One region of the Paenibacillus segetis genome, then DNA from elsewhere that is predicted to be linked to it. Evidence: predicted binding sites of a transcription regulator. Region 1 holds the regulator's gene; each other region holds the start of a gene.
What was found. The regulator Rex, encoded in region 1, represses fermentation and respiration genes when NADH is low (regulators of the CRP and FNR family bind a similar motif). The targets are predictions, from matches to a motif close to TTGTGAAATATTTCACAA.
Positions count from the first base shown of each region.

Region 1 (10,204 bases):
ATGTTAATATTGTGCCTTGCCCTATCGTAAGGGAACAGGATGGGCTTGCCCTTAGTTCACGAAATGTATATTTGAGTTCTGAGGAGCGCAAGGCTGCTCTGGTATTATCAAGAAGTCTTCAGCTGGTTAAGAAAAAAGTGGAACAAAATGAGCGAACTACCGTTGGTGAGCTAAGAAAGGATCTGATACAGGCGATCCAATCAGAACCCCTATCTCAGATCGATTATGTGGAGATTGTCCAATTTCCAGGTATGACACCATTGGAAGATAGACTTTCTACGGAAGATGCTCATGAGGATATTTTGATCGCGCTTGCCGTTCGATTTGGGAAGACACGACTTATTGATAATGTGATTCTAACAAAGAAAGGGTTATAAGCCATGTATAGAACAATGATGAAATCAAAAATCCATCGTGCCACTGTAACTGAAGCCAACTTAAATTATATTGGTAGCATTACGATCGATGAGAACTTGATGGAGGCTGCTGATCTGCTGGAGAATGAGAAGGTGCAGATCGTTAACAATAATAATGGTGCACGACTAGAAACTTACGTAATTCCAGGACCACGCGGAAGTGGAGTCATTTGTTTGAACGGAGCAGCGGCAAGATTGGTACAACCAGGCGATAATGTCATCATTATTTCTTACGCACAGATGTCTCCAGAGGAATTAAGAAGCCATAAACCTACCGTGGTGTTTGTAGGAGAGAATAATCATCCTGTTGAGAAAACGGATCAGGAGCTTCACTCGACTGTTCGCTAATATTTCGTGGTATTAAACGATCATTTGAATTGGATATGCAATTAATACCTTCGGGAATGAAAAGTGCTCCGGTAACAGAAAATGAACTTAAGGTTCTTACTGAGTTCATCTTCGTTAAGGGTGGGGTGCAAATGATGTTTCAGCATGTATTTGCGGAAATGAACGAGATGCTTGATGAAATTAGTCGGCATTACCCGATGGCCCAAGGTGTGCAAAAACAAGATTTGGGTCATAAATGGAATCTGCTCAAGCATATGAGTGACGGCATTATTGAAGAATGGCTTTGTTTCGAGGAAAAGATGGGCATTATGCGCCAAAATTGGGGCAGTCCTGAAGAAAATCAAAAACTTGAGTCCCAAGATTTAGTCATGAAGAATGACGCATTTATCAAAGGTCAAGGATATTACAAGCTGTTAATGTATCCACAAGCACAAGGGCAGTTTAATCAAGCGCTTGAACAATTCCCTGACAGTTTTCTCACGCATACTTATATGGGAATGTGCCATCTTCACATGGGACATCTAGAGGATGCAGTTAATCATTTTCACAGTGTACTAAAGGGAGCAGCTAATAACCGTTTGCGAGCAATCATTTATAATGCATTAGGATGTATTGAAGCGAATCGAGGAGTACGTGTTAAAGCGAAAGAGTACTTCACGATGGCACATCACAGCGATCCATCTCTGCCCGAACCATTGGCTAATTTGGAGGTTTGTATGCACCACTCCGGTAAGCTACAATTTGGGAATCAATTGACATCGCTGTTGTAACATAAAGGAAAAGTCATTCCATTAGCGATGCGATCATCCGACAAGCGGAGCGCATCGCTTTGTTATATAATTGAATTAATCATTGTGTAACCGTTGTAACTTGTTGAAATGTAGGTTACGTGTGCACTAATTTTCAAAATTGCATTCTTCTGTTATGCTGTAAAAGAGACTGCAATGAAAGGGACTTATGAACTAATGAAATATGCCGTACTCGATTTTGAAACGACGGGTAACCAGCCCTCCGATGAGATAATTCAAGTGGGGCTTGCCATTATAGATGAAGATCTCTCAGTATCCAAGATATATTCTTCCTATGTTAAGCCGAACGTAGCCATTCCACCGTTTATCACGGGATTAACAGGCATAACAGAAGATGATGTTAAGGATGCGCCAGATCTTGATATGGTCATGATGGAAATGGTTCCTTTGCTTAATGATGTAGTGCTCGTTGGTCATAACGTGGCCTTTGATTTTAATTATTTGCAGAGCGCATTGGATAAGACAGGATATTTACCTTTTACCGGTCGAATTCTAGATACGATGGACTTTTTGAAAATTATTTTTCCTTCGCTAACTTCTTACCAACTTGGTCAAGTCTCCTCGGAATTTGAAGTACAGCATGATCGTCCACATCAGGCGGATAGCGACGCTTTGGCTACAGCTCTTATTTTTATAAAGTGTCTGGAGGAAATTTTCGGTCTGCCGCTGCTCACTCTGCAACGATTGTCAGATCTATTTGCAGGTGAAGATAGCGATTTAGGCTGGTTTTTTGATGCCATGTTACAGGAGAAGGAACGGCAATTTGATGCTAATCCGAATGTCTTCACTTATTATCGCCAATATGCGCTGCAAGTAGATGATTGGATGGAGATGATTCCTCCAAGATATGGTATCGACAGTAATCCGTTGTCTATGATGACATTTGAGCAATTTATGGATGAGATTCGGGAGCGACTGCGTGCCAAATTACCGCAATATGAAGAACGTGAAGCGCAGAACATCATGCAAAATGAAGTGATGCAAGCGTTTCAGGAAGACAAGCATCTCTTGGTTGAAGCTGGAACAGGAACAGGCAAGTCACTTGGATATCTTTTGCCTGCCATTTATCATAGCGTGAAGCAAGATGAAAAGGTAATGGTTAGTACGCATACGATTAATCTCCAGGAGCAACTGCGAGAGCGTGATATTCCGTTATTGACAGAAGTGGTTCCTTTTCCGTTTCGGGCTGCAGTTTTTAAAGGTAGACAGCATTATTTGTGTTTGAGAAAATTTGAACATAAAATTAACAGAAGAGACTTTGCAACACCCAAAGAAGATGTCATGATTGCCGCACAAATGATCGTATGGCTGACGCAAACCGAAACCGGGGACGATGAAGAGCTCAATATGGGCAATCGAGGCGGAGACTTCTGGGAGACCGTAGCCAGTGAATCAGATTCTTGCCTTGGACGTGCTTGCCCATGGTTTCGTAAATGTTATTACCACAGGGCTAAACATGAAGCTGGAATCGCTGATGTCGTCATTACGAACCATTCGAAATTGTTCACCGATATTCAAGCCGGGCATCAATTACTGCCGAGTTACGAGCGACTTGTTATCGATGAGGCTCATCACTTGGAAGATGTTGCAGGTAAACATTTAGGGCTTCAATTAAAGTATTTTACTGTTGTGCATACCTTGACTCGCCTGTATAAAGATAGCAAGACAGGGCAGTTACCCAATCTTAGAGGTCTACTCCAGAGTGCGAAGAACGAAAAAGCTTCAGGATGGTGTTCTTTGATCGATAGCATGTATCACTCTCTAATCGAGGTGAAGGAGAATTGGGATAAATTGAGTGAGATGCTCTTCACTCTCATGCCTGACCGTAGTGATGCGGCTCCAGGAGATCCTGGTCAATTCGTTCTTCGATTGCTTCCAAACAAGAAGCCTAAGGAATGGGATGTTGCTGCTGATTTGGAGAACCAGATTTATGTTGCTTTGGGCGATGTTATTCGCAAAGGGGAACGTATACTGAGTGAAATCAAAGATGAATCTGATGATTTTGGCGCCGAAGGTTTAATGACGGACATTAGCGGTTTATTGAAAGATGCCGCGAATGAACGTGAAGGACTACGTTTCTTCATCAAACTGGATGACGACGAGACAGTGTATTGGATTGAGGGCAACGGTAGTTACCGTAGTCGGTCCTTACAAATCTTTGCCGTTCCGATCGATGTGAGTGCACAATTAAAGTCATATTTCTTTGATAAAAAGAAGAGTGTTGTGATGACCTCGGCCACTTTGTCGGTCGATAAATCTTTCCAATATATGATTGAACAACTTGGACTTGAGGAGGCTGCCTCCGAGGATCGACTGTTTACATCGATGCTTCCGTCCCCTTTTAATTATCGGGACCAAGCATTACTAGTCATCCCAAGGGATTTTCCAAGTGTTAAGGGAAGCGTAGGTGACGATCATTTTGTCAGTACGCTTGTACAGTCTCTTGCCGACACAGCAATCGTTACTCGGGGGCGTATGCTGGTATTATTCACATCTTACCGAATGCTACGGCAGGTCTATGATCCCCTTAAAGAGCTTTTATCTTCTGAGGGCATCACAGTTATAGGTCAAGGTATGGATAGTGGCAATCGTAGTAAACTGACCCGTAGATTTCAGGGGCAGAGTGCCTCCGTACTGCTCGGAACGAGCAGTTTCTGGGAAGGGGTGGATATTCCAGGCGAAGCTTTAACAAGCTTGGCAATCGTCCGTTTGCCTTTCCAACCTCCCAACCATCCATTGATTGAAGCGAAGAGTGAACGGCTTCAGAGGGAGAAGAAGAACCCGTTCATGAAATTGTCTGTGCCTCAGGCGGTAATCCGCTTTAAGCAAGGCTTTGGACGATTGGTCCGTTCTTCGCAAGACCGAGGAATTGTGGTTGTTTATGATACGCGCATCTTGGAATCCTACTACGGAAAATACTTTTTATATTCATTACCCGGACCGAAGATGGAGCATATGCCACTTGGACAGATGGTTCCTCGTATTTCGGAATGGCTGATTGCTGAAGAACAAGAGGGTTCTTCATTAGCGGATTAGGAGGAAAAAGGCATGAAATCAGAAAAAATCTCAGATGCGGTAGTACGAAGACTACCCGTATATTTACGTTTTCTCAATCAATTAAGTCAGCGGGAAGTACCGACGGTTTCTTCACAGGAGCTTGGTCAGAAACTGGCTTTAAACCCTGCTCAAATTCGTAAGGATCTTGCCTATTTTGGAGATTTTGGTCGAAAAGGGATTGGTTATGATGTATCTTATCTAATCGAGAAAATACGTCAAATTTTGAATTTAGACCAGCCAATAAACGTAGCTTTGGTCGGAGCAGGTAACTTAGGGCAAGCGTTATCCAATTACAATGCATATTTGAAAGATAACATGAAAATTGTTAGTATTTTTGATGCATTCCCATCGAAAATAGGTACCCAAATTAATAATATTACCGTACAGCCGATTGAGGAATTAAAGGAGACGGTAAAGGCAAATAACATTCGCATCGGAATTATAACGGTTCCAGACACGGAAGCTCAGCGTGTAGCGGATGTGCTGGTTGAAGCTGGAATTGAGGCGATTTTGAATTTCGCTCCGACTATCCTTAAGGTTCCACCAGAAATTCGAATTCATGGTGCAGATTTTACAACCGATCTACTCAGCTTGGCTTACTATCTAGAAGGAAAGGAACATTTATCTGATGAGTCATAAATTATTGATCAAGGACGGGACATTTGCGGTCATGAATGATGCTTGCCCTGTGCTTCATGGTTATATGTTGATAGAAGACGATTTGATTACCTATATCGGTGAAAAATTGCCTGAGGGAACTGAAGGCGCAGAGATCTTTGATGGGAAGGGGCTTTTATTTCTTCCAGGTTTGGTTAACACGCACGGTCATGCGGCGATGTCGTTACTTCGTGGGTATGGGGATGATTTAGCCCTTCAAGTGTGGCTTCAAGATAAAATGTGGCCAATGGAAGCCAAATTTACCGGTAGTGATGTCTATTGGGGAACCTCTTTGTCCGTGCTAGAAATGCTCAAAGGTGGAACAACGACCTTTCTAGATATGTACGACCAAATGGACCAAGTAGCTAAAGTAGTGGAAGAGTCAGGTATTCGTGCCGTTCTGATGCGCGGAGCAATTGGGCTGTGCCCAGAGGATGTGCAACGTCAAAAGCTAGCAGAAGCTGTGAGTTTTGCGAAAGACTGGCACGGCAAAGCTGACGGACGAATCACAACTATGATCTCACCGCATTCGCCGTATACTTGTCCTCCTAATTTCTTCGAAAAGTTTGTACAGGCTTCTCATGACTTAAATTTGCCGATACATACTCATATGTCGGAGACTAAGGCTGAAGTTGAGCAGAACGTAATAGATTTTGGTGTACGTCCAGTTCAGCATTTGCTTAATATGGGGATGTTCTCACGCCCATCACTTGTTGCGCATGGCGTTCATTTGACGGATGAAGAAATTGAAATTTTAAGTGCTCACCAGGTAGGGGTATCTCATAATCCTGGTAGTAACCTGAAGCTTGCTAGCGGGATCGCTAGGGTACCTGAATTGCTCAAAGCAGGAGTTACTGTCTCACTAGGTACAGATGGTGCAGCCAGCAATAATAACCTCGACATGTTTGAGGAGATCCGTTTAGCCGCGTTGATTCATAAAGGGGTATCTGGTGATCCGACCGCGATTCCTGCTTTGGAAGCATTAAAGCTAGGTACAGAATATGGCGCTAAATCAGTTTTTCTTAACGATACGGGAAAATTGGTACAGGGAATGAAAGCTGATTTTATAGCTCTTAATACGGAGCAGGCTCATTTTCTACCAAGAACCGATTTCATTTCGCATGCAGTGTATTCAGCAGGGGCAAAAGATGTTGAGCACGTGTGGGTAAATGGACAGCAAGTCATTAAACATGGGGCAGCACTGACCATTGACGAAGAGAAAGTACGTTATGAAGCACAGGCAGCTTTTGAAGGGCTTTTGTCTCGTTAAGTGGATACTGAGGCTTCATAAGTCTGAAACGGGGAGAGGAAGAGAAGGGTGAAGAAGAGAACCAAATGGATACTGCTCTCTGTCCTGACCCTGCTGCTCGTGCTCTTTGGGCTTCATCGCTTCTACATTTTTATCCAGCAGGATTTATGGAATGGTGAGAAGGCTGCAGTTGTGCGAGCAGAGCAGGAAACCGGTATAAAAGATGTAGATAAAATATGGAAATCGGTTTGGGATGAAGTGTGCTGGGTCGTCAAGGGTAAAGACGAATCTGGACAGGATGTAATGGTCTGGCTGCAAGAAGGGAAAGAAGCACGCGTGTCACCAGTCTCTGAGGGAACTACAGAGGCTCAGATCACTAAGATAATTCATGAACGCTTCCCTACCATCGATATTGTTAGATTAGTTCCGGGTATTTACGACACTAAATTAGTGTGGCAACTTTTCTATAAAGAGAAGGCGCATCACTATTATCGTTTCTACGATTTTAATAGCGGAGAACCGCTATCGGAAGTGTTTACACTGCCGAATCGATAAATTATGCGGTTAACTTAATTAATCAACAAGCCACGCGTTCGAATCTCTTAGAGAACATCGATAACGCGTGGCTTATTTTGCGTGTAATGACATAGATTTCACAACTAGTTAAAACTTTTTCAATTAAAATTTAAATTATAGCCACAATTTCAATCGAAGTGGTATATACTTTGTGATATACTTTTACTTGTTAAATAGATATACAAATTAGTATAAATAGTAATGACGGTGTGATATATCAATTGTAAATATTCATTATTATAGATTCAATATTATATAAGGGGGACAATATAGTGAAACTTCGTACATGGCCGATCGTTCTAACAGTTGCTGCATCAGCGCTGCTATTGTTTGGTGGATGGTTTGCTTATCGCCAGTGGGCGGTTGAAGATCCCCTAAAGAAACTGGTGACGGGGTATGAGGGCGTTAATACTGTTCAATTCGATATTACCCGTAATGAGGTTGATTTGAAACTGGGATTGAAACCAGGAACCGACATTAGTGGTTTGGTCAAATATATAGAGCGAGATGGAAAAAAACTTATCGGCAATCGAACGATAAAATTAGATGTTGTAGATGACTCATCACCTGCTTTGGACAAGTTGTGGGAACAAGTACTGTTTCCGGTGGCACAGGCAATGGAGAATAAACAATATACCGAGATTACAGCTGCTTTGGAAGAGCTAGAGCAACAAGATAGCTCGGTAACAGCTAATGCAGAGATTGATGAGAACAATGTGTATATTACGATGACAGATGGAACTAATAGTAAGTTCATTATCTTGCCACGGGTTCCGCAGAAATTGGGGGTATGGCCCAATGCGTAAATGGATGCTTGAAGTTGCTATTGGATTTGTGCCCGTGCTACTGATTTTTATGGCTTATATTGGAGTAAACATTCTACCGATTGTTTTTGTTCTTGCTTTGCTTGCAGCATTATTTGTATTGACTAAGCTCCGTGGCGGGATTGCGGTTGGGGCTTTACAAGGCCGTAATCGCAAGAAAAAGGTGATTGACAAGCTAACATTCGAAGAAATCGGTGGACAGGAGAGCGCCAAGCAAGAGCTTAAGGAAGCACTTGATTTCTTAGTACGTCATGACGAGATCAAGAATTTTGGCATCCGACCTTTAAAAGGCATTCTACTGACCGGTCCTCCAGGGACAGGGAAAACGTTATTAGCAAAAGCCGCTGCGCAATATACGAATTCAGTGTTTGTTGCGGCTTCTGGTAGTGAATTTGTTGAAATGTACGTCGGCGTCGGTGCGGGTCGCATTCGTGACCTATTTAAGGATGCTAGGACGCGTGCTACCAAAGAGAATAAGGAAAGCGCAGTTATATTTATTGATGAAATCGATGTGATCGGTGGGAAAAGAGAAGGTGGCCAGCAGCGGGAGTATGATCAAACGCTCAACCAATTGTTGACCGAGATGGATGGTATGTATTCATCGGAAGCACCTCGAATTTTGCTTATTGCTGCAACGAACCGTAAAGAAATGCTGGATAGTGCTCTATTACGTCCGGGACGATTTGATCGACATATTCAAGTTGATCTTCCTGATAAAAAAGGACGGCGTCACATTCTGGAGCTTCATGCGAAGAATAAACCGCTGGAAGACAATATTAATCTAGATAAGGTTGCTGAGGAATCCTACGGCTTCTCAGGTGCTCAGCTGGAGAGCGTAATGAATGAAGCAGCCATCTATGCCATGCGTGATGAGCAGAATAAGATTGCACAGCGCCATATGTCGATGGCAATCGACAAAGTTATGCTGGGTGAGAAGACAGATCGTGAATCGACGATTGAAGAGAAAAAACGTGTGGCGATTCATGAATTGGGACATGCTGTTGCTGCTGAGGTTGTAGCGCCGGGCAGTGTGAATCAAGTTGTCCTGAGTCCACGCGGAAGAGCGCTAGGATATGTACGGCATAATCCCCAGGAAGAGAAGTACCTTTATACGAAAGCTTATTTGGAAGGGCAAATCATGATTGCATTGGCAGGTGCAGCAGCTGAAGAAATTTATTATGGAGGCCGCAGTACGGGCTCGAGTAATGATTTCGAGCAGGCGTTGAACATGGTTCGCACGATGATGACTTCAGGATTGACCTCTCTAGGCATCGTCAACATGGACATGGTTACTACGGAAGTATTAATGAATGAGAATGCGAAGATCTTAGACGACTTGTCTGCCAGAACGAAACAACTCTTATTAGATCATTCTGCGGCCTTTGATAAATCACTTGACATCCTTCTTCGAGAAGAACGACTCTCTGGGGAACAATTTCGATGTCAATTTCGTGACAGTACAACTTTACCGGCATAAAACATTATGCCGGTTATTTTTTTTTACTTTTTCTTCGTGCTAAGATATTATTATATGTTGGGTATAAAACATTGTATTATTCGACATGAAGGGTACAATATATGTAGAGAAGACGAAAGGAAGGATCGACTGAATTATGAACTTCAAAAGAATAGGTGTCATTGGTGGCGGAACGATGGGCCAAGGCATCAGCGAAATGTTGGCGGCAAAAGGCCTGGATGTTCTACTTGTAGAAGAAACTCCTGAAAAGTTAAACTATGCTTACAGCATGATCGAAATGAGTTTAGATAAGCAACTCGAGAAATGGGCAATTACTAAGGCGGAGAAGAAACTTATATTATCCAAAATCCATAAAGTTACTCATTTTGCCGAACTTGGTACCTGCGATATGGTCATCGAGACCATTTCGGAAGATTTGGATGCAAAAAAAGAGGTATTCAAGCAGCTTGATCAAGTATGCCCAAGCAACATTCTGCTTGCCAGCAATACATCAACACTTAGCTTGACAGAAATTGCCGGATCCACCATGTACCCAGAACGTGTTATTGGTATGCATTTTATTTATCCAGTATCTCGCATCAACCTTGTAGAAATTATTCGTGGATTGAAGACATCTGAAGCTACATTCGAAGAAACTAAACATTTCGTAGAAGAAGTTGTCGATAAACGCGGAATCATGGTATATGAATCCCCTGGTTTTGTTACTTCGCGGATCATTTGTACAATGATCAACGAAGCGCTTCATGTGCTTGGTGAAGGTGTTGCGACGGCGCAAGATATCGATGATGCTA
Region 1 covers NZ_BMFT01000001.1:2,539,436-2,549,639, reverse strand. The annotation lists gene panC (pantoate--beta-alanine ligase) at 1-377, shown strand, start outside; gene panD (aspartate 1-decarboxylase) at 381-764, shown strand; gene IEW05_RS11835 (tetratricopeptide repeat protein) at 821-1,534, shown strand; gene dinG (ATP-dependent DNA helicase DinG) at 1,730-4,609, shown strand; gene IEW05_RS11825 (redox-sensing transcriptional repressor Rex) at 4,622-5,269, shown strand; gene IEW05_RS11820 (amidohydrolase) at 5,259-6,557, shown strand; gene IEW05_RS11815 (cell wall elongation regulator TseB-like domain-containing protein) at 6,606-7,091, shown strand; gene IEW05_RS11810 (hypothetical protein) at 7,385-7,918, shown strand; gene IEW05_RS11805 (AAA family ATPase) at 7,911-9,413, shown strand; gene IEW05_RS11800 (3-hydroxyacyl-CoA dehydrogenase family protein) at 9,550-10,204, shown strand, end outside.

Region 2 (10,204 bases), 190 kb from region 1:
TACCGATCCTGCATCTCAAAGACATGGTTACCAAGGAAGATGGATCTCCGGAGACTGTGGAACTTGGTAAAGGTGAGATTGCGATTAAAGCAATTGCAGACGCTGCAGTGGCAGCAGGAGTTGAGTGGTTGGTTGTAGAACAAGACTATTGTGCGCAAGACCCACTTGAAAGTATTAAGGTTAGTATGGACTGGATCAAAGGTTACGCTAAACAAGGAGGAAATTTAAATGTCTAAAAAGTTAAAAGTTGCGATTATCGGATGCGGAGGTATTGCTAATGGCAAGCACTTGCCAAGTCTTTCAGTTCAACCTCAGGTGGAATTGGTCGCCTTTTGTGATATCGTTGTAGATCGTGCAGAACAAGCAGCAGCTAAGTACGGCGCAGAGGGTGCCAAAGTATACGAAGATTTCCGGAAAATGCTTCAAGAATGTGAGCTTGATGTGGTTCACGTTTGTACACCAAACGATTCGCATGCTGAAATTTCCGTGGCAGCTTTGGAATCAGGTAGACACGTGATGTGTGAGAAGCCGATGGCAAAGACGACAGCACAAGCACGCGAAATGCTGGAAGCGGCGAAACGTACCGGTAAGAAGCTGAGCATTGCTTATCAGAATCGTTTCCGTAGTGACAGTCTGTATTTGAAGGAACTATGTGAGAACGGGGAGCTAGGAGATATTTATCTCGGTAAAGCGTTGGCGGTTAGACGTCGTGCGGTGCCAACCTGGGGTGTGTTCTTAGATGAAGAGAAACAAGGCGGCGGACCATTAATCGATATCGGTACGCACGCACTCGATTTGACATTATGGTTGATGGACAACTACGAACCAAAGAGTGTAACAGGATCCGTATTCCATAAGCTAGGCGGCCGTGCAAATGCAGCTAATGCTTTTGGCCCTTGGGATCCAGAACAATTTAAGGTTGAAGATTCAGCGTTTGGGTTCATTACGATGAAGAACGGCGCTACGATTATGTTGGAAGCAAGCTGGGCGTTGAACGTGGTCGAAACGGGTGAAGCCAAGACATTGCTGTGCGGTACTGAAGGCGGTGCAGATATGACTGATGGTCTTCGTATCAATGGGGAGAAGCTTAGCCGATTGTATGAGACGAAGGTAGAGCTTGGAGCAGGCGGCGTAGCTTTCTTTGATGGACAAGAGGAGACAGATGCTACTCGGGAAGCAAAAGCTTGGGTAGAAGCTATACTTGAGGATAAAGAGCCATTGGTAAAACCCGAACAAGCACTCGTTGTAACGCAAATTTTAGAGGCTATCTACGAGTCAGCTAAGACAGGGAAAGCGGTCTATTTTGATTAATTAATAAGTAGAAGTAATGCTAAACAAAACTAAGCATATGCTTACGAAGCAAGTTTTGTCCGAAGATGAATCATAGATGTAATGCTAAACAAAACTTTTAGGAGGAAACAGATATGAAACTCGGAGTTTTTCTAGTATTGTTTGGGGGCCAACCATTTGAGAAGGCATTGGATTTAGCAGCGGCTCAAGGGTTGAAGGCGGTAGAGATCGGTACTGGTGGATTCCCAGGTAATGCTCATTGTAATCCGGATGAACTTTTGGAGAATAAGGCAGCGCGGGATGCTTTTAAGAAGGCAGTGGAGTCCCGTGGCATGGTGATTAGTGCACTTAGCTGTCATGGTAATGCGCTCCATCCACAGAAGGCGATTGCCAAAGAATTTCACGATACATTCGTTAAAACGGTTCAGCTTGCTGAACTACTGGAAGTACCAGTAGTTAACACATTTTCGGGTTGTCCTGGCGATCATGAAGATGCTAAATATCCGAACTGGCCCGTTGCTCCATGGCCAAATGATTTTCAAGAGATCCTGACATGGCAATGGGACAATAAGGTAATTCCTTATTGGACAGAGTGGGGCAAATATGCTGCCGATCATAATGTAAAAATTGGATTAGAGCTTCATGGTGGATTCTCCGTGCATACACCAGCTACATTGCTTCGCCTTCGTGAAGCCGCAGGGGAAGTTATTGGGGCCAATTTGGACCCAAGTCATATGTGGTGGCAAGGAATTGACCCTGTACAAGCGATTAACATTCTTGGCCGGGCAGGTGCGATTCACCATTTCCATGCGAAGGACACATCGCTTGATCCAATAAATGTGAACAAATATGGCATTACTGATATGCAGCCTTATACGGCTATGTTAGATCGCGCTTGGCAGTTCCGTACTGTTGGATATGGTCATGATCTTAAGACATGGGCTGATATCATCAGTGCATTACGTTTGATTGGTTATGATTATGCGGTCAGCATTGAGCATGAGGATGGGCTGATGTCAATTGAGGAAGGCTTAACCAAAGCTGTGCGCAATTTGCAAAGTATTCTTATAGAAGATGCTCCTACTGAAGCTTGGTGGGTATAAGTAAGTATAGAACAAAATATACTATGAATAGCGGCCACCGCCCAGGTGGTCGTTTCTTATTAGCAATAATGAACAAATCATCTCGGTATGCACCAACTCAAAAGTGTGCTAAAATGATATATACTAACTAAACGTAAGTTTTCATGAGGTTTGTTACCTTCTAACTAGTAAAGGGGTGAAATTGTAATGGAGGAGCAATGTGCAATGTGTCCGCGCTTTGAAACGGCATTTTCTATTCTGGGAAAACGCTGGAACGGGCTTATTATTTATACCTTAATGAGTGGACCGAAGCGATTCAAGGATATCTCCAACCAAATTCCTTCGATGAGTGATAAGATGTTATCAGAGCGTATGAAGGATTTAGAAAATGAAGAAATTCTTGTTCGTCATGTTTATCCAGAGACACCTGTTCGAATTGAGTATGAGTTAACTGACAAGGGACGTGCGCTAAGTCCAGTGATGGATCAGGTACAAAATTGGGCTGAGCAGTGGGTGTAGTAGTAAGCAAGGCATAAGGCATGCCGTTCCTAGTGAAAGTGCGGCATGAACAAAAATGAAAGTGGGTGTATTTGTGGCTGAGGTAATTGTAATCGGAGCGGGGCCAGCGGGAGTCAGCGCAGCTTTGTTCCTGGCAAAAGCGGGAAAGGAAACGCTTGTCCTTGATAGCAATGCCAGTATGACGAAACGAGCTTGGCTTAGGAACCATTATGGTGCCAAAGATGTAACCGGACCAGATTTGCTTAAAACTGGACGGGAACAAGCTGAGACATTCGGCGCTAAGTTTATTACAGAAAAAGTTACTGTCGTGGATACGAATGGCGGGACAAAGGTTACCGTCAAAACGGAATCTGGCCGCAGCTACGAAGCTGCCCACATTATTTTGGCAACAGGTGCTATAACTGAACTTGCAAGCGCTATCGGGCTAGAACTTCGAGATGGCAGAGAGCCACGTATCAAGACCGTGATTGATACTGACGGATTTGGACGTACGAGCAAGCCGCGTATCTGGGCAGCCGGAACGGTAGCTGGGGTCAGTGTACACACGATCATTACAGCGGGAGATGGAGCTAAGGTAGCGATTGAGCTGATTAGCGAATTGAACGGTGAACGTTATGTGGATCACGACGTTCTTAAATAAATAAGTATTGTGATGGAATAACGTTTGATGAGGAAAGGCTTCCTTCAACTGGATACCAGTGGGGGAGGCCTTTTTTGACGTTTTTAGTTAACCGCGTATCACAAGTGACTGTAATCACAAGGGGCTTCGAATCCTTGGAGTACGATGGTCTTGAAGAAAATTACTTCAACATCCTATTTCCAAGGAGGAATATGATATGGCTAACGCACAGCTGTATTTTGATAAAGATGATTTAGTTAGGGACATTGTTGTGAGGTTCCCGAAGTCCGCGGATTATTTCCGTAACCGTAGAGTAGATTTCTGCTGTGGAGGAAACCGTCCTCTTCAAGAAGCGGCGGAGGAGAAGGGTATTGATGTAAACGAATTGCTGGTGGATTTAGCCCAGCTAGCCGCGGATCATCCCGACAAGGAAGAAGGAGACTTTTTAAACGGAGCGAAGTCAGGGGATTTGATTGAGCATATTGTTAATAAACACCATCGTTATTTGCGTGAAGAGTTACCCGAACTAAAGAAAAGTGTGATGAAAGTGGCACGCGTTCATGGTGACAGTGGGCCTCACTTGATAGAGGTAGAGCGTCTATATGGACAACTTATGTCTGAATTATTAGAACATACGGAGAAAGAAGAAGCAGAAGTGTTCCCCAAAATGATTCAATGGGAATTAGACCGGCACGATGATACGTTATCTAAACTTCGCTCCTCTATTGATGAATTAGAGGCGGAACATGATGCCGCGGGGAATATTCTGAAGAAGCTTCGGGAGTTAACGGGTGATTTTGTACCTCCTGCACACGCCTGTACGACCTACCGGATGACCTATGCACGTCTGGAAGAATTGGAAGGCATGACATTTACACATGTGCATTTGGAAAACAATATATTATTTCCACGTTATATGAAAGCTTAAAATAAATTCGGCTCATTTAACCGCAAGCACTCTGCAATAGGAGGGTTTGCGGATTTTTCAATAACTATAAATAGATAAGTATGACAATTATTGTGCAAAATTTCACAATTAATGTGAATGGAATCACAATCTAGTGATGCCTATTACTGTAGACTTTCAGCATGATTCTGAAATAGAAGTTGTGATCGTCATATCGTCGTATCCGTAGGATTTTGAAGGAGGCAATCTATAATGACAACGTATAGAGAGAAACTTGTAGTGATTGGTAACGGAATGGCGGGAATCAGTGCGGTTGAACAAATTTTAAAACTTACTACTAAATTTGACATTACCGTGTTCGGAAGTGAACCACATCCGAATTATAACCGGATCATGCTTTCCTATGTTTTGGAGGGGAGCAAGACGATCGATGATATCGTGCTTAATGATCTGCAATGGTATCAGGATAACGGAATTACCTTGCATATCGGAACAACGGTAACCAAGATTGATGAACAAGCGAAGGAAGTTGTAACCGCTGATGGAGTACGGGTTCCCTATGACAAAGTACTTATTGCCACTGGATCAAATTCGTTTATTCTTCCGGTTCCTGGCAGCGATAAAGAGGGCGTTGTTGGATTTCGTGATATCGCGGATTGCAACCAAATGCTACAAGCGGCCAAAACATATCAAAAAGCTGCGGTAATCGGTGGTGGACTACTTGGACTAGAAGCAGCCAAGGGCCTGGTCCAACTCGGCATGGACGTAACGGTTGTTCATTTAATGGAAGACTTAATGGAGCGTCAACTCGATCATCAGGCTTCGTCAATGCTTCAGGCAGAACTTGAGCGTCAAGGAATTAAATTCAAAATGGGCGCGCAAACGGCTGAGTTACTAGGCGATGAAAGAGTAAGCGGATTGCGATTTGCGGACGATTCCGTATTGGAAGCGGAGTTCGTAGTCATGGCAGTGGGGATTAAACCGAACATTGCGGTGGCTAAAGAGAGCGGGATTATGGTGAACCGTGGAATCGTCGTGAACGATTACATGCAAACCTCGATGGAAGGTGTGTATTCGGTTGGAGAGTGCACAGAACATCGTGGAACTTGCTATGGCCTTGTAGCTCCTTTGTTTGAGCAAGGAATGATTTTGGCTAAACATATTTGTGGCGTTGAAACTGCACCATACGAAGGATCCGTTGTGTCAACTAAATTGAAAATATCGGGTGTTGACGTGTTCTCAACCGGAGAGTTTATCGATGGACCGGGTCATATGATCATTGCAAACAAGGATGAATGGAAACAGACATATAAGAAGATTTTGCTTAGGGAGAAAGTTATGGTCGGGGCAGTGTTGTTCGGTGATATTTCAGATTCCGCAGAGCTGCAAAAGCTCATTAAGCAGAAAGCAGAGATGACAGATGAACTATACGAATCTCTGATGGGTTCGGGATGCTGTGGTGGAGCGGGTAAGAAATCTACTTCAGTCGAAAATATGTCTAATGAAGAAATAGTATGCGGTTGTAATGGTGTCACGAAAGGCACCATCGTAGATGTTATTACGAATCAAGGATTAACGACCATTGATGAGATTAAAGCTTGTACCGGAGCAACTCGTTCATGCGGCGGCTGTAAACCAATAGTGGAACAAATTTTACAATATGTACTTGGAGATGGATTTAAAACCGCGGCCAAACAAGGCATCTGTGGATGTACAACCATGGGACGGGATGAAATTGTGGCGGAGATCAAAGCCAAAGGTCTCCAAACAACTAAAGAAGTGATGAACGTGTTGGGATGGAGCCAACCAGAGGGCTGCTCGAAGTGTCGTCCTGCAGTTAACTATTATCTAGGTATGATCTACCCAGACAGTCATGAGGATGAAAAGGAATCACGCTTTGTCAATGAACGGATGAGCGCTAACATCCAGAAGGATGGAACGTATACGGTTATTCCGAGAATGTATGGCGGGGTTACCACACCCGAGGAATTGAAGAAGATTGCAGATGTATCCTTGAAATATGATGTCAAAGTTGTAAAAGTGACAGGTGGCCAACGTCTTGACTTAATTGGTGTGAAGAAAGAAGATTTGCCGAAGGTTTGGCAAGAGCTTGATATGCCATCGGGATATGGTTATGCCAAGTCACTACGCACAGTAAAAACCTGTGTAGGCTCACAGTTCTGTCGTTTTGGTACACAAGATTCAATGGGTATGGGAGCACTGCTGGAACGCAAGTTCGAAAGGCTCGATCTTCCGGCAAAATTTAAAATGGCAGTCAACGGCTGCCCACGTAACTGTGCTGAATCCTGCACGAAAGATATCGGCATCGTCGGTAACGATGGTGGATGGGAAATCTTTATTGGTGGCAATGGCGGGATCAAAGCTCGTCTCGCGGATTCTTTCTGCAAGGTGAAGACGGACGAAGAATTGATCGATATTTGCTCAGCTATCATTCAACATTACCGTGAGACGGGCAACTATCTAGAGCGAACTTCCGAGTGGGTAGAGCGGATCGGGCTCGAAGAGATCAAAGCAGTTATTGTAGATAACATGGATTCGCGCAAGCAACTTGTAAATCGGATCGAATTTGCACTTCAGCAAGTTGAAGATCCTTGGAAAAAGATGCTAAGTGATGATAAGAGTCGCAATAGAATGTTCCACCGATTGGAAGTCAGTCATTAAGTTGTAGGCTTATCATAGCGGTATGAGAGAAGGGAGTCATGAATATGAGCTTATCAAATGAAGCGTTCTATCCTGTTGGTTCACTGGATCAATTTATGATACAAGTAGGCCGTGTAATTGAATTAAATGGGCTGCAGATCGCGGTATTCCGCACTTCAGACGGCAATGTGTTTGCTATACGGAATCAGAGTCCACACCCCAAAGGTGGACCGCTGGCTGAAGGCATCGTATCAGGTCATTATTTATACGATCCATTATACGATTGGAAAATTGATCTGGAGACCGGGAATGTTCAAGCTCCAGATAACGGAAGGGTTCAAACATATCCTGTGAGATTGGAAGATGGTCAAGTATGGGTTGCTACGTCAGAATTTTTGGCGGTATAACCTAAGCCGTTGATTAATTAAGTAATCATATAAGAGTTTGGGGAGGCAGGCCGGAATGTTCACACAAAATGTGGAGACCATCATTGAAGCGGCAGTAAAAAAGAAAGAGAAGATGAATGAGAGCTTACCGCGATATATCGTTGCTGCCATGTTAGCTGGGGCTTATGTGGGGCTGGGGATTATATTGATATTCAGTATTGGTGCGCCACTTGCAGCAGTCAAATCACCGTTCCAGACGACATTGATGGGGATGTCGTTTGGGCTTGCGCTCACACTTGTCGTATTTGCGGGATCCGAACTGTTTACGGGCAATAATATGTTTTTTACAATGAGTACACTCGCAAAAAGAACTACAGTGAGGGATACAGCTAAGAACTGGACTATAGTTTTCCTGGGTAATTTAGCAGGTGCAGTGTTGCTCTCTTTGCTTGTAGTAGGTAGCGGTATATTTAAGACCGCCGCTCCCGAACATCTTATCTTTGCCGCATCAGCCAAAAAGATGGCAGCTCCGATCTCAGAATTGTTTTTCCGAGGCATTTTGTGTAACTGGCTTGTCTGTCTTGCCCTATGGATGGCTAATCGGGCCAAAGATGATATCTCCAAACTTGTCTTGATCTGGTGGTGTCTATACGCGTTCATCGCTAGTGGATATGAACATAGCGTAGCTAATATGACATTGCTTAGCTTGTCCTTGATTTTGCCGAATCATCCGGATACGATTACGATCGCAGGCTGGATGCACAACATGATTCCGGTTACCCTCGGCAACATGGTGGGTGGAGCGGTATTCGTTGGAATGGCTTATTGGTTTATCTCCCCTGTGAGAAAAAAATAGAACTATAAATTAAACAAGGTTGAGGGTAACATCCCCCCAACCTTGTTTTTGCATATACAGGACATGAAACAGATAATTTCCAGGCACCATACATTAAATTCGGCAAATTTCATTAGGACACAGTTCACAGTGACAAATATCCTGTAACATAACAAGATCCTTAATGACAATCATCCCATTTTCATATTCCAAAGCATCTTTTTTACGCAGATCACTAAGCATCCGGTTTACACTTTCGCGAGTTGCTCCAATCATGTTGGACAAATCCGTATGCGTGATCTTCTTGTTGATTAGGATTGTGTCACCATTTCTCTCGCCGTATGTGTTACTCAACCGAATGAGTGTGGAGCAGAGAGCACCTGGTTTGCCGTACATCATGAGATCGCGGAATTTCGTTTGAGTCAGACGGTGATGGATACCCATCCATTTCATAAAGTCAATGGCAAAGTCACAGTGCTGACAGATCATAATTTCTAGATCTTTTTGCTCAATAACTCCAATTTCACTATCTTCAATAACTTCAGCCGTAAAACTGTGCTTCGTGCTAAAGAATGGATCTGCTTGACCGACCATATCGCCGCGGCCATACATATAGAGAATAAGTTCTTTGCCTTCGTCGGTTGATTTGGTTAATTTAACGCGTCCGCGCTTAATATAGAACAGTTTATCGGAAAAGTCGCCTTCCCAGAACAAATGCGTTCCTTCTGGATACGCCTTATCTTTCATGGTCACGAGAAGTCGATTGAAGTTTTGCTCTGAGAAGCAACTCGTATTCCCACGGGGCAGGGCAGCATTCATCATTTCATTCATCAGTTATTTCCCCTTTGTACTCCAAATTTTTCTGAAAATTTTAAATTAATTATAACCTGTTTATTTAGTTTTGAGGGACATTTCAAGCGTGAAAAAGTGTCGAATTTTCAACATTGTGACTAATTTCACTTTATTTTTTCAATTGGAAAAACATGCAAGGTAATCGGATAGCCTTTTTATGATGCATCATTTTGTGACGTTTTATAGAAGGGAAAAAAAGTGACTATTTTTTGTAAGGCCTTCATCTTGCTAAACATACTTTTTCTGTAAATAATACATGAAAATACACTCACGTAATTGAAATATTTTCATTTTCTTTATAGTATGTGAAATATTTCACTATACAAGACGTAATTCATGTGATATGCTTTATTCATAAAGAGAAGCACAAAGCTTCGCAGGGCGAACTGGTAAGTGAAAATTTTCACGAAACTTTCCAAGGTCGATCCGCTACCAATACTTAGGAGGATGAGAGAGATGGCGATTAAAAACGAAGTGACGACAAAGGCAGAACCTACTGCACAGGATTACATTCAAAGTCTGATTAACAAGGCAAATAAAGCAACGGAAGCTTTCCTTGAAATGAACCAGGAACAAATTGACGATATCGTACAGGCTATGGCACTGGCAGGACTCGACAAACACATGCACCTGGCAAAATTGGCTGTTGAAGAAACTGGTCGTGGTGTATATGAAGATAAGATCATTAAGAATATGTTCGCAACAGAGTATATCTACCACAGCATTAAGAACAACAAAACGGTAGGCGTTATTGAAGATAATCCATATGACAGCTTCCAAAAAATTGCTGAACCAGTGGGTATCATCATGGGTATTACACCAACAACTAACCCAACATCAACTACAATTTTTAAAGCCTTGATTGCAATCAAGACTCGTAATCCAATCATCTTCGGTTTCCATCCATCTGCTCAAGCATGTAGTACTGAAGCAGCTAAGATTTTGTTAGAAGCAGCAGTGAAACATGGGGCTCCTGAAAATTGCATTCAGTGGATCGAGAATCCTTCGATGGATCGTACCAACGCACTTATGAATCATAAAGACGTAGCTTGC
Region 2 covers NZ_BMFT01000001.1:2,728,990-2,739,193, reverse strand. The annotation lists gene IEW05_RS12835 (sugar phosphate isomerase/epimerase family protein) at 1-236, shown strand, start outside; gene IEW05_RS12830 (Gfo/Idh/MocA family protein) at 229-1,311, shown strand; gene IEW05_RS12825 (sugar phosphate isomerase/epimerase family protein) at 1,425-2,393, shown strand; gene IEW05_RS12820 (winged helix-turn-helix transcriptional regulator) at 2,580-2,891, shown strand; gene IEW05_RS12815 (NAD(P)/FAD-dependent oxidoreductase) at 2,965-3,531, shown strand; gene ric (iron-sulfur cluster repair di-iron protein) at 3,728-4,438, shown strand; gene nirB (nitrite reductase large subunit NirB) at 4,670-7,099, shown strand; gene nirD (nitrite reductase small subunit NirD) at 7,144-7,485, shown strand; gene IEW05_RS12795 (formate/nitrite transporter family protein) at 7,541-8,320, shown strand; gene IEW05_RS12790 (Crp/Fnr family transcriptional regulator) at 8,414-9,130, opposite strand; gene adhE (bifunctional acetaldehyde-CoA/alcohol dehydrogenase) at 9,608-10,204, shown strand, end outside.
Region 2: a site for Rex is predicted at 4,529-4,546, ahead of nirB (nitrite reductase large subunit NirB). Genes of this name have one in related genera too.

Region 3 (10,204 bases), on a different contig from region 1:
GTTTGCTCGATTAGTGACAGTGCTTCAGTAGCGTTCCTTGCTTCTCCAGATGCTTCAAAAGGTAGCCGACTCTCTTGAATATATTTCCGTAAGCCTTTACGGATAATTTTCTCGTCATCCATGATTAGAACTTGCCACATGATTTCTCACCTCCAAGTGGCATATTTAATGTCATACGTGTTATCCCCTGCTCGCTGCTTATCTTTAAACCATAGAGATCGCCGTACGCTAGTCGGATACGATGGCTGACACTATAGAGACCAAAACCGATCGCTTCATTTCTGCCCTCTTTTCCATTTCGCACGGTCTCCTGAATTGACGCTAGCCGGGATTCAGGAATGTCGACTCCGTTATTCTCAACTGTGATTATCAGTTGATCCCCTTGTTCATATGCATGAATTGATATTTTACTTTTCTGGTCCGTCAGTGGCTTTATTCCGTGATAAATCGCATTTTCAACGAGTGGTTGTAAAATGAACCGAATGATTTGTTGCTGTTCCAACTGCTCATCATAGCGCAGTTCGTACTCCAGAATATCTTCATATCGAACACACTGGATGTTTAAATAGCTCTCGACATGCTGAAATTCTTGCTCCAGTGTTGCAAATTGGCTGCCACTGCCAAGCCCTAGGCGGAAGTAGGTACTAAGGGATTCCACAATGTCTACCACATCGTTTGCCTCATGGCTTGCAGCCATCCATTGAATCGTATCCAGTGTATTGTACAGAAAATGGGGTTTAATCTGTTCGTGAATCATCTGTAGTTCCATTTCCTTCTTCTCTTGTTCGGATTCATATAGATTAATGAGCATTTGATTGAAGCTACGCCCTAACTCTCCAATTTCATCTCGTCGCTGATTGTTGGAACGAACGCTCCAATCGCCGCTTTCCACTTGTCTCATCAATTGACTTAACATTTGTATTGGCTTCACGATGGATGAGCCCAGTAGTTTGACGAGAATCAAGAAGAAGATACCAACGACGCTCCCGACCATAAGGGCGGACCATTGGGTCTTTCTCATACCCTGGGAAAGTTGAGCTTTCGGCACTTGGAAGTTGAGTTTCCAGCCTGGAACTCCATCGATTGAAGCTGTAAAGGTTGACATGTTAGTTCTAGAGTCCTCAGAGTCTGGAGTCTTGGAATTTACTATAAGCGATCCTTTGCCGTCATAGACTAAGATTTCTTGGGCGATTTCTTTCATTTTACCGATGGGTACAGCGGCGGCAATGTAGGCTACATCCTCATTTGCAAGTGGTTCAACACGGTATAGAATAACGACAATCTCTGCTTCATTTGCATGGGAAACGATAACATTACTAACAACATAGGGAGCTTTGGACGAAATAAGCTCTTTATAATAGTCTCGCTCTAATATAGAGAAAGACTTGCCATCGGATGCCCAAGAGTCTCCATTTAGATCAACGATCCGAATAGACTCATAGTCCTGACTGCGTCTTTGTTCTAGCTTACGACTTTCGACTAGCAGATCATCCCGAGTCCAGTGATGATCTGCCGCTAGTTTGGCAAGCATTTCTATTTCTCCGGTTCTTTGTTGAAACCAATAAGATATTTGTTCGCTTCGGGCATTGACGATTTGTTGTGTCAGAGATTCATTGAGTGGAACAACCGTTCTCTCCATCTCTAAGTAAATGGCACCTGATAATGTGAAAAATAGTAAGAGAAAACAACCTCCAGCATAAAACGTGATTTTACGTTGTATAGAGTTCATATCTTTATTACACCATGTTGTACTTCATCTTCAAATGATAACGATCACTTGTCCAAAATGTATAAATAAAAACTGAAATGTGCAAATACTTTTGGAAATCTATCGCCTATAATACACATTGTACATTTTTTCACAATGTCAAAATTTTAGCATTCAGCATGGGGGAGGAACTATGAGAAGACACACGGGAAGAATATTATCACTTATTTTGGTGCTGACGATTGTATTTACGATGGCGGCTTGCGGTTCTAAGGAAAACTCGAAAACAGCATCCGATGGAACAACGACCGCGATTGGGGTAGGTAGTGGTAAGCACGGAGATATTAAAGTTGAGGTGACCTTGACGAATGGACAAATCACCGAAGTAAAGGTTCTGGAGCAGAAGGAAAATGAAGTTCTCGCCGAGCCTGTATATACCCAGTTGAGAGAGACTGTAATGCAGGCCAATAGCGTGGAAGTAGATGTTATTACCGGATCTAGCGTAACGAGTAAAGGGTATTTGGATGCGATCCAAGATGCAATTGTTAAATCGGGAGTTGTGTTGGCCGCTGGCAGTGCAGTAGCAGATGCCAAACAGACCGAAGAGTCAGAGCAAACATACGACGTTGTCGTTATTGGTGCGGGCGGAGCTGGATTTAGTGCTGCACTTGAGGCAGGAGAGGCAGGGAAAAGTGTAGTCATCTTAGAGAAAATGCCAACCGTTGGTGGCAATACATTGATCTCCGGTGGAGAGATGAATGCGCCTAATAACTGGGTTCAGCAGGCGCTTGGTATTACCGATGATAGCGCGGAACTATTTTATGAAGATACGATGAAAGGTGGCGACAATCTTGGTCAACCGGAAATCGTGAAGATTCTATCCGAGAAAGCACTAGGTTCAGCCGAATGGTTGCGTGACGTGGTAAAAGTAGAGTTTTTACCAGATCACCTCTTTCAGTTCGGGGGACATTCGCGCAAACGTGCACTTATTCCTGTCGGTCATACAGGAGCCGAATTGATTACTAAGCTTAAGACCAAGGCCGAAGGACTTGGAATTACGATCAAGACGAACATGAAAGCTGAGGAATTGCTCACGGATGATAGTGGTAGGGTAGTTGGAGTAGAAGCTAGTACAAATGGTCAAAAGGTGACGTTCCACGCGAATAATGGCGTGATCATAGCTAGCGGTGGATTTGGCTCTAATATCGAAATGCGTAAGCAATATAATCCTGAGCTGGATGAAAGTTATATGTCTACGGATACACCAGGGACGACCGGCGATGGAATTATCATGGCCCAAGCCATTAATGCAGATATTACGAATATGGAGAATATTCAAACTTATCCCATCTGCAATCCGATTACTGGTGTCATTTCACTCGTGGCCGACTCAAGGTTCGATGGTGCGATCCTAATCAACCAGGGGGGAACACGGTTCGTAGAGGAATTGGAACGACGTGATGTAATATCTAAAGCGATTCTGGCACAAGAAGGTGGCTACGCTTATCAATTCTGGAATCAGGAAATCGCCGACATCGGTAAGACGATTGAAGTGCATCAAGATGAGTATGAGCAATTAATAAAAGAGGGTATGCTCTATAAGGCTGACACCATTGAAGATGCGGCCAATTTCTTCAAGGTAGATGTACAGACATTGAAAGAGACGGTAAGCAAAGTTAATGAATATGCAAAGACAGGTAAGGATCTTGATTACAACCATCGTGGCGGGTTAGTGTCACTGGAAAAAGGCCCGTATTATATTCAAAAGGCGGTTCCGTCGGTCCATCATACCATGGGTGGATTGGTCATTGATACAAAGGCGCGTGTTCTTACGACTGAAGGAAAGGTTATTCCGGGACTGTACGCTGCCGGAGAAGTAACAGGCGTTGTTCATGGTGCTAACCGTCTTGGCGGAAATGCCATTTCAGATATTATTACTTTTGGCCGAATTGCAGGTCAGGAGGTAGCGAAGTAAACTTTTAGAATATTTTTTTGAGAATAGACTGGGCATGGGGAGTATCCTTTTTGCTCAGTCTATTTGTTGTCTCTTGTTATTTCGGATAATCGTTTGGTGTCGCTTGGGTTTATGACATATAATGAAAATAATGATTTCTGTGCGTGCGGTGAAAAAAAAGTAACTATGAGGAACATTTGGGCCTTCGATCGCTGTTATCCTCAGATTTCTTGATTGTATACCGCCATAGCGGATGAAATCTGAGGATAAAGGCGAACGCGTTCGCTTCTCCAGCTCCAAATTTCCTCTTCGTTACTTACTCACCGCACTTATAGAAGTGGGGCGGGAAGAAGAGATTAAGCTTGTGTACTTATTACTGACACTACGCTTCTACTAAGAAATAAAGGATGAATATAAAAAATGACTAAGATTACTTTTGCTGGACTCGGAATCAACGAGCAGCTTACCTCGAAACTGGCGGATTACGGGATTACTGATCCGTCACCTGTTCAATCGGAGAGCATACCTGCCGCATTGGAAGGTCGAGATGTACTAGCCCAGTCTCAGACGGGAACTGGGAAGACACTAGCGTATCTTCTACCTTTGTTACAGAGAATAAATCCTGAGGAGAAGACGCTGCAGGGGCTTGTACTGGCACCAACTCAGGAGCTGGCGATCCAGATCCTAAGGGAAGCAGAGAAATATGGAGAAGCATTGGGTATACAAGTCCAAGCCCTCATTGGTGGGGCAGCGATCAAACGACAGCTAGAGCGGTTAAGATCACACCCTCAATTGGTAGTTGGTACGCCGGGGAGAATCCGTGAAATTGTAGCTCTACGTAAACTGAAGCTGCACACGGTGCGTACGGTCGTAGTGGATGAAGTGGATCAGATGTTTCAGCTTGGTGGCACAGCGGAACTCGAGCATATATTACGCGGAACGCTTCGTGAACGGCAGCTTATGTTCCTGTCGGCGACGATTAATCCGGAAATTAGGGCGCTTGCTGATCGCGAGATGAAGGATCAGGTCGTAGTTGGCATTGAACCTGATCAGCGAACTTCGAAAAGTCTTGAACATGCCTATTTTATCTGCGATGAACGGGATAAAATCGATACTTTACGGCGCGTTATTCGTCACTATAATCTCGCAAGAACGATAGTATTCATTAACAGTACGGCTAATATTGCTGAAGTAGAGGCAAAAATGAATCATGTCGGTTTGAGTGCGGGAGCACTTTATGGCGATGCGGATAAAACGGCGAGAAGCCTGACACTTCAACGCTTCCGTGATGGAAAGCATAAGGTGCTCGTTGCTAGTGATGTGGCGGCACGTGGCTTGGATATCGAGGATTTGGCCTTGATCGTTAATCTGGACCCACCAATTGATGCCGAGCATTATGTACATCGATCCGGTCGAACAGGGCGGATGGGACGCAAAGGATTAGCTGTGTCGATCGTCACACCAAAGGAAGAGTTTATTATGCGTAAATTCTCCAAGGAGCTAGGTATTGAGATCACATCTTTGAGCATGTATGGCGGAAAAGTTATGGAATCGGCAAGTATATCAGGTCCTGATAAGAATTTAAGAAATATTGGCGATAAAGCAAGAGCAAGTTTACGGGGGAAAACGAATGGAACAGGTTCTGCTAGAAAGGCAGAAGGTGCTAGTACTTCAGTCGTTCGCCCTGCAGGAAAGCCAGCTAAATCGCGTACTACTCCATCTAACACTACACGTAACACAACGCCTTCTGGCCAACGCAAGAAGGATAGCATCTTAGATCGAAAGAACAAAGGGGCTCCAAAGTGGCTCAAGAATAAGCCACCTCGTGATTAATAATCAAGTTAAGGGGGAGTAAGCATTGAGTGAAACGCCCGTATTGCAAATTGAGGAGCTAAGTGGCGGCTACAGCTTGGGTCGTCCGGTACTTCATGATATTAGCTTTGAAGTGAAACCAGGAGAAATGGTTGGCCTGATTGGACTGAATGGCGCGGGAAAAAGCACAACAATGAAGCATATTCTGGGCCTAATGGCCCCACACCATGGTGGTATTCTTGTGCACGGGAGAACAAGGGATGAGAATCCGGAGGTCTATCAATCTTCACTAGCCTTTGTCCCAGAATCCCCTCTACTGTATGAGGAATTAACGGTAAGGGAACATCTTGAATTTGCAGCTCGTGCCTATGGTGTGGAACCGGAGGCTTATCTGGAGCGATCTGAGCGATTACTGAAGCTATTTCATATGGAGGAGAAGGCGGACAGCCTATCTATGCATTTATCCAAAGGAATGAAGCAGAAGGTAATGATCATGTGCGCTTTTGTCGCACGACCACCCCTCTACATTATAGATGAGCCGTTTCTTGGACTTGACCCATTAGGCATTCGTTCTTTGCTTGATTTTATGCTGGAAATGAAGGAGAGCGGATCCTCTATTCTGCTTAGCTCACATATTTTGTCGACGATAGAAAACTATTGTGATCGTTTTATCGTACTTCATCGGGGCGCTGTAATCGCTCAAGGAACACTAACCGAAATTGCGGAACAAGCGAAAACACCAGGCGCAACACTTGAGAATATTTTCTACGCCTTGGTTAAGGACGAGGGTTAACTTATGGAACTCAAGGCGCTACGTAGTCGGCGCAAAGCATCGTTCTGGAGTAAAGTACTTCCTTATTTCCCCTATGTTATGCAAAGTGGGGTTGCTGTACTACTCCTTCTGTTGTTTATCGCGTTCTCTGCTTGGTATACTTCTTTTCTTCAGGACTTGCCTCCTGGTCTACCCGTTCGCTGGATCATGTTGATTCTGATTGGACCGCTCACAGTGTATTCCGGGTTTAGAACATATGTACAACCTGCGGATCTTATCTTCCTGCTCCCGCAGGAAACGAAGATGAAGGAATATTTGGCACCTGCTTACCGAAGTGGGATCATTTATAAGTTAATCGGGCTGTATGTTATTACCCTAACACTTTGGCCACTTTATATCCGAAGCGGCACCTCCACGCAGCCTTTATGGCTGATGTTAATCGTCTTGTTAGGGCTAAAACTCTTAAGTGGATATGGTGCTTGGCAAGAGCTCCGTATTACAACGGTAAGGGCAAGAGCAGGTTATAGGTTGTTACGTTGGTGCTTCATCCTTCTGATGTTAGCAGCATGGTTGTGGCAACCCGCTTGGAAAAGTGCGCTCTTCACGGTGCTGGTTAGTGTAAATTACATCCTGTCTTTACGTTTTCCAATGAGACATGCCGTACCGTGGGAGAATCTGATCGCGGCCGAGAAAACAGGAGCTGCTCGGGTAATGTTATTGCTTGGATGGTTTGTGGATGTAGCTGCGGAAGGGCAGAAAGTTGTTAGACGCCGTCTACTTTCTAAGATTGGCAATCGGATTCCATGGGAGAAGAAAACAGCCTATCGTTTCCTGCTTATCAAAACATTAATCCGAAGTGAGTTATTGGGCATTGTAATTAGGCTTACATTACTAGGTATGGTTCTTACCGGATGGAATAGTGGCTCCTGGGTTGGGGCTGCGATTTATTTATTCTTTATTTTCTTAACGGGGACTCAGCTTACGACACTGCGCCATGTTCATAAAGATTCTCCTGCAGCTTCGTATTACCCGATCCCTGAGGGCATACGAATGGAAACTGTGCTTCGTTTGATATCACAGTTACTTCTCGGATTAAGTGTTCTGATGTGGGTACCGATGATTGTTGTTCCCGGTGGGGACCTGTTGTTAACAATAGGAACGCTTGCTGCGGGATTACTTCTGGTGTTCGCGTTGCGGGCAAATTGGTCACGTAAATGGAGTAAAGAAGAAGAGGAATAGAATCAACCAAAAAAATGGATACCGCTCCAATGCGGTATCCATTTTTGCTTATTATAATCGAGCTTTGTAGAGTTTGTTGCTTAGATGAACGCGCGGCTCACGATCACTAAGAGGATAAAGAGAACCAAGATTACACCAGTGCTGGTCCAAAGGCCTGCTCCACAACTACAACTACAACCGCCACGTTCTTCAATAATTCCACTCATATACATTCCCCTTTCAAATTTTAAGAATTTGTTCTTACACCGTATTGTATGAAAGGGGCGAATGACATGCTTGGGCGATTGTTCTGGTGAGGGATCGGGATATTTTTATTTAATTTTGCAGGTCTTGAACACCTTTGTAAACGAGATCAAACAGTTCTTCTAAGTCTTCCTCAGCAATACAAGAGAAAGCGATGCGAAGATCGTGATCGCCTAAAGCGATTGTTCCTACGCCATATTCATGAATCAAATGCTGACGAAGTGCTTCAGCGTTAACGTCTTTTAACTTAAGGCACATGAAGTAACCTGAATTAAATGGATAGTATTCCCAAACGTCATCATATTTACCGCTGTCCAATAGTGATTTAACCTTATTGGCGCGTCCCTTCATAATGACGAACTTCTCTTCCTTCTGTGCTTCAAACTCTGGTGATTTCAGTGCTCTAAGAACAAATGATTGTGAAGGATGGGAGCCGCTGGAGATCGTAGCACGAATAATCCCGAGCGTTTTTTGTTCCAGTGCTGCTAGGACGTCCTTGTGCTCCGCAGCAAATGTGATGAAGCCTACACGGAAGCCCCATACGAATTCTTCTTTCGTTGCACCATCTACCTTCACAGGCAAGATACGGGGATGAAGTCCTGCTAGCTTACCGAATAGCGACTCGGTTAAAGAGTCCTCGAAGAACAAACCGAAATAGGCATCGTCCGTAACAACTACAAGATTAATACCAGCATCAGCAGCTTCAACCAAAGCGGCAACGATTTCTTCGCCTTCCTTCGCCCCGGGAGTGTAGCCAGTTGGGTTGTTAGGGAAGTTAAGAATAACGACAGCCTTGCCTTTGCCTTGTTGTGCTAAGAGAGCCTCGCGAAGTCCTGCACTATTAAAAGTCATGTCCTCAGTAAAGAGCGGGTAGTTAACGATAGATCCGTGACGGCGGATGCCGAAAGTCAACTCGTAGTTCTCCCAGTTCTTATCGGGATAGATCACCGCATCGCCTTCATTAACGAACAAGTCAGCTACAATACTGAGGCCATGCGTAAGTGCGTTCGTAACAACGGGATTACCAAAGGATTTGTCCGCAAGTGCTGGATTCTCTCCAATCATTTTGTCACGCCATACACTCCGTAGTTCTGGTTTTCCCGCAGGGGGGGCGTAAGGATACAAATCTTGTGGCTTGTATGCTGATAGTGTTTCTTGGATAGCAGCCAGATGCATCGGGCCACCATTTTCTGTAGCAATACCAATCGTGGCATTAAATTTCTTGGCGTTAGCGGATGCTTCTGCAGACTGACTCAGAATGCCTTCCTTAGGGAAATAAATCTCTTGGCCTAGAGTAGACAACATATCGTAGATATAGGGATTGCCGGACTTTAGGTGTTGATTCAACTGTTCCGCAAGTGGGTTCATTACATTTCATCCTTCCGATCACTTTGGTATATGACAGTGCCGCTTTAACTGCCTAACATTATATCATCTCACTATAGAACCGTCACGATCAAAACAAACTGATATTCCGGTAATTATGAACATATATAGGATGTGGTAACGTGAAAATATCTTCAGTGTTTGGCAATTAGAGGTATAATAAAAATAATGGACAAGTAAGAGGTCCTTTGCACTATTTTTTCTCTAGGAGGGAAGAGCATGCTTCACGTTTCACCAACCTCATTTGAATTAAAGCCAGCCTTCGCTAAGATTGTGTGTGAACCGGGCTGGAAATGGCGTAAGCGGGAAATTCCGCTTCAGAATTATGATTTGTTCTACGTATGGAGCGGCGAAGGTACGATCGTACTGAATGGTCAGTCTTTTGCAGTTAGTAAAGGTAGCTGTTTCCTATTCAAACGTGGGGATTATACAACCGCTACACACAATCCACAGCGTCCACTAGTGCTAACCTATATACACTTTGATATTAATGAACCGGTAACGGAAGTGCCAGGATCATACCGTATTCTAGAGGATACGCTTGATTTTGAATATATGCTGGCTAGATATGTTCGTCTATTTCTCATAAATGCTTATGCTGCAGAAGAGGAAGCACGGCTTATTCTGAAACAATTGCTGATTCATCTGCTGCGAGAGGAACGTCAGCTACCCATAGAGAAGAAGGTTAGCAACCAGTTGAATGAGGTGATTCACGAAATAGCGAATTATGTTGTTCAGCATCCCGGACTTCCTCATAAGGTTGAAGATTTAGCAGCTCGCGCAGGATTATCTCCACGTTATTTTTCAATTAAATTCAAGGAAATTATTGGCATGTCAGTACAGTCGTATATTATTAAATCCAGAATTGATCGGGCGCAGCATTTGTTGCTTCATGCCGGTATGAATGTGACCGAGGTAGCGGATGCCCTTGGGTATCGCGATATTTTCTTTTTCAGCCGTCAATTCAAGCAATACACGGGTAAAAGCCCTTCTGAGATCAGATAATGGTTATATCATAACTTCTTTGTAAGACGGTTTTATCCCCCCCGACTTAGGTCTAGTTGGATTTACGTCTTCAGACTGTTTGTGA
Region 3 covers NZ_BMFT01000003.1:136,346-146,549, reverse strand. The annotation lists gene IEW05_RS19920 (response regulator transcription factor) at 1-140, opposite strand, end outside; gene IEW05_RS19915 (sensor histidine kinase) at 125-1,729, opposite strand; gene IEW05_RS19910 (flavocytochrome c) at 1,902-3,683, shown strand; gene IEW05_RS19905 (DEAD/DEAH box helicase) at 4,083-5,495, shown strand; gene IEW05_RS19900 (ABC transporter ATP-binding protein) at 5,521-6,267, shown strand; gene IEW05_RS19895 (ABC transporter permease) at 6,271-7,485, shown strand; gene IEW05_RS25840 (YjcZ family sporulation protein) at 7,566-7,691, opposite strand; gene IEW05_RS19890 (aminotransferase class I/II-fold pyridoxal phosphate-dependent enzyme) at 7,801-9,096, opposite strand; gene IEW05_RS19885 (helix-turn-helix domain-containing protein) at 9,334-10,119, shown strand.
Region 3: a site for Rex is predicted at 1,848-1,865, ahead of IEW05_RS19910 (flavocytochrome c). Genes of this name have one in related genera too.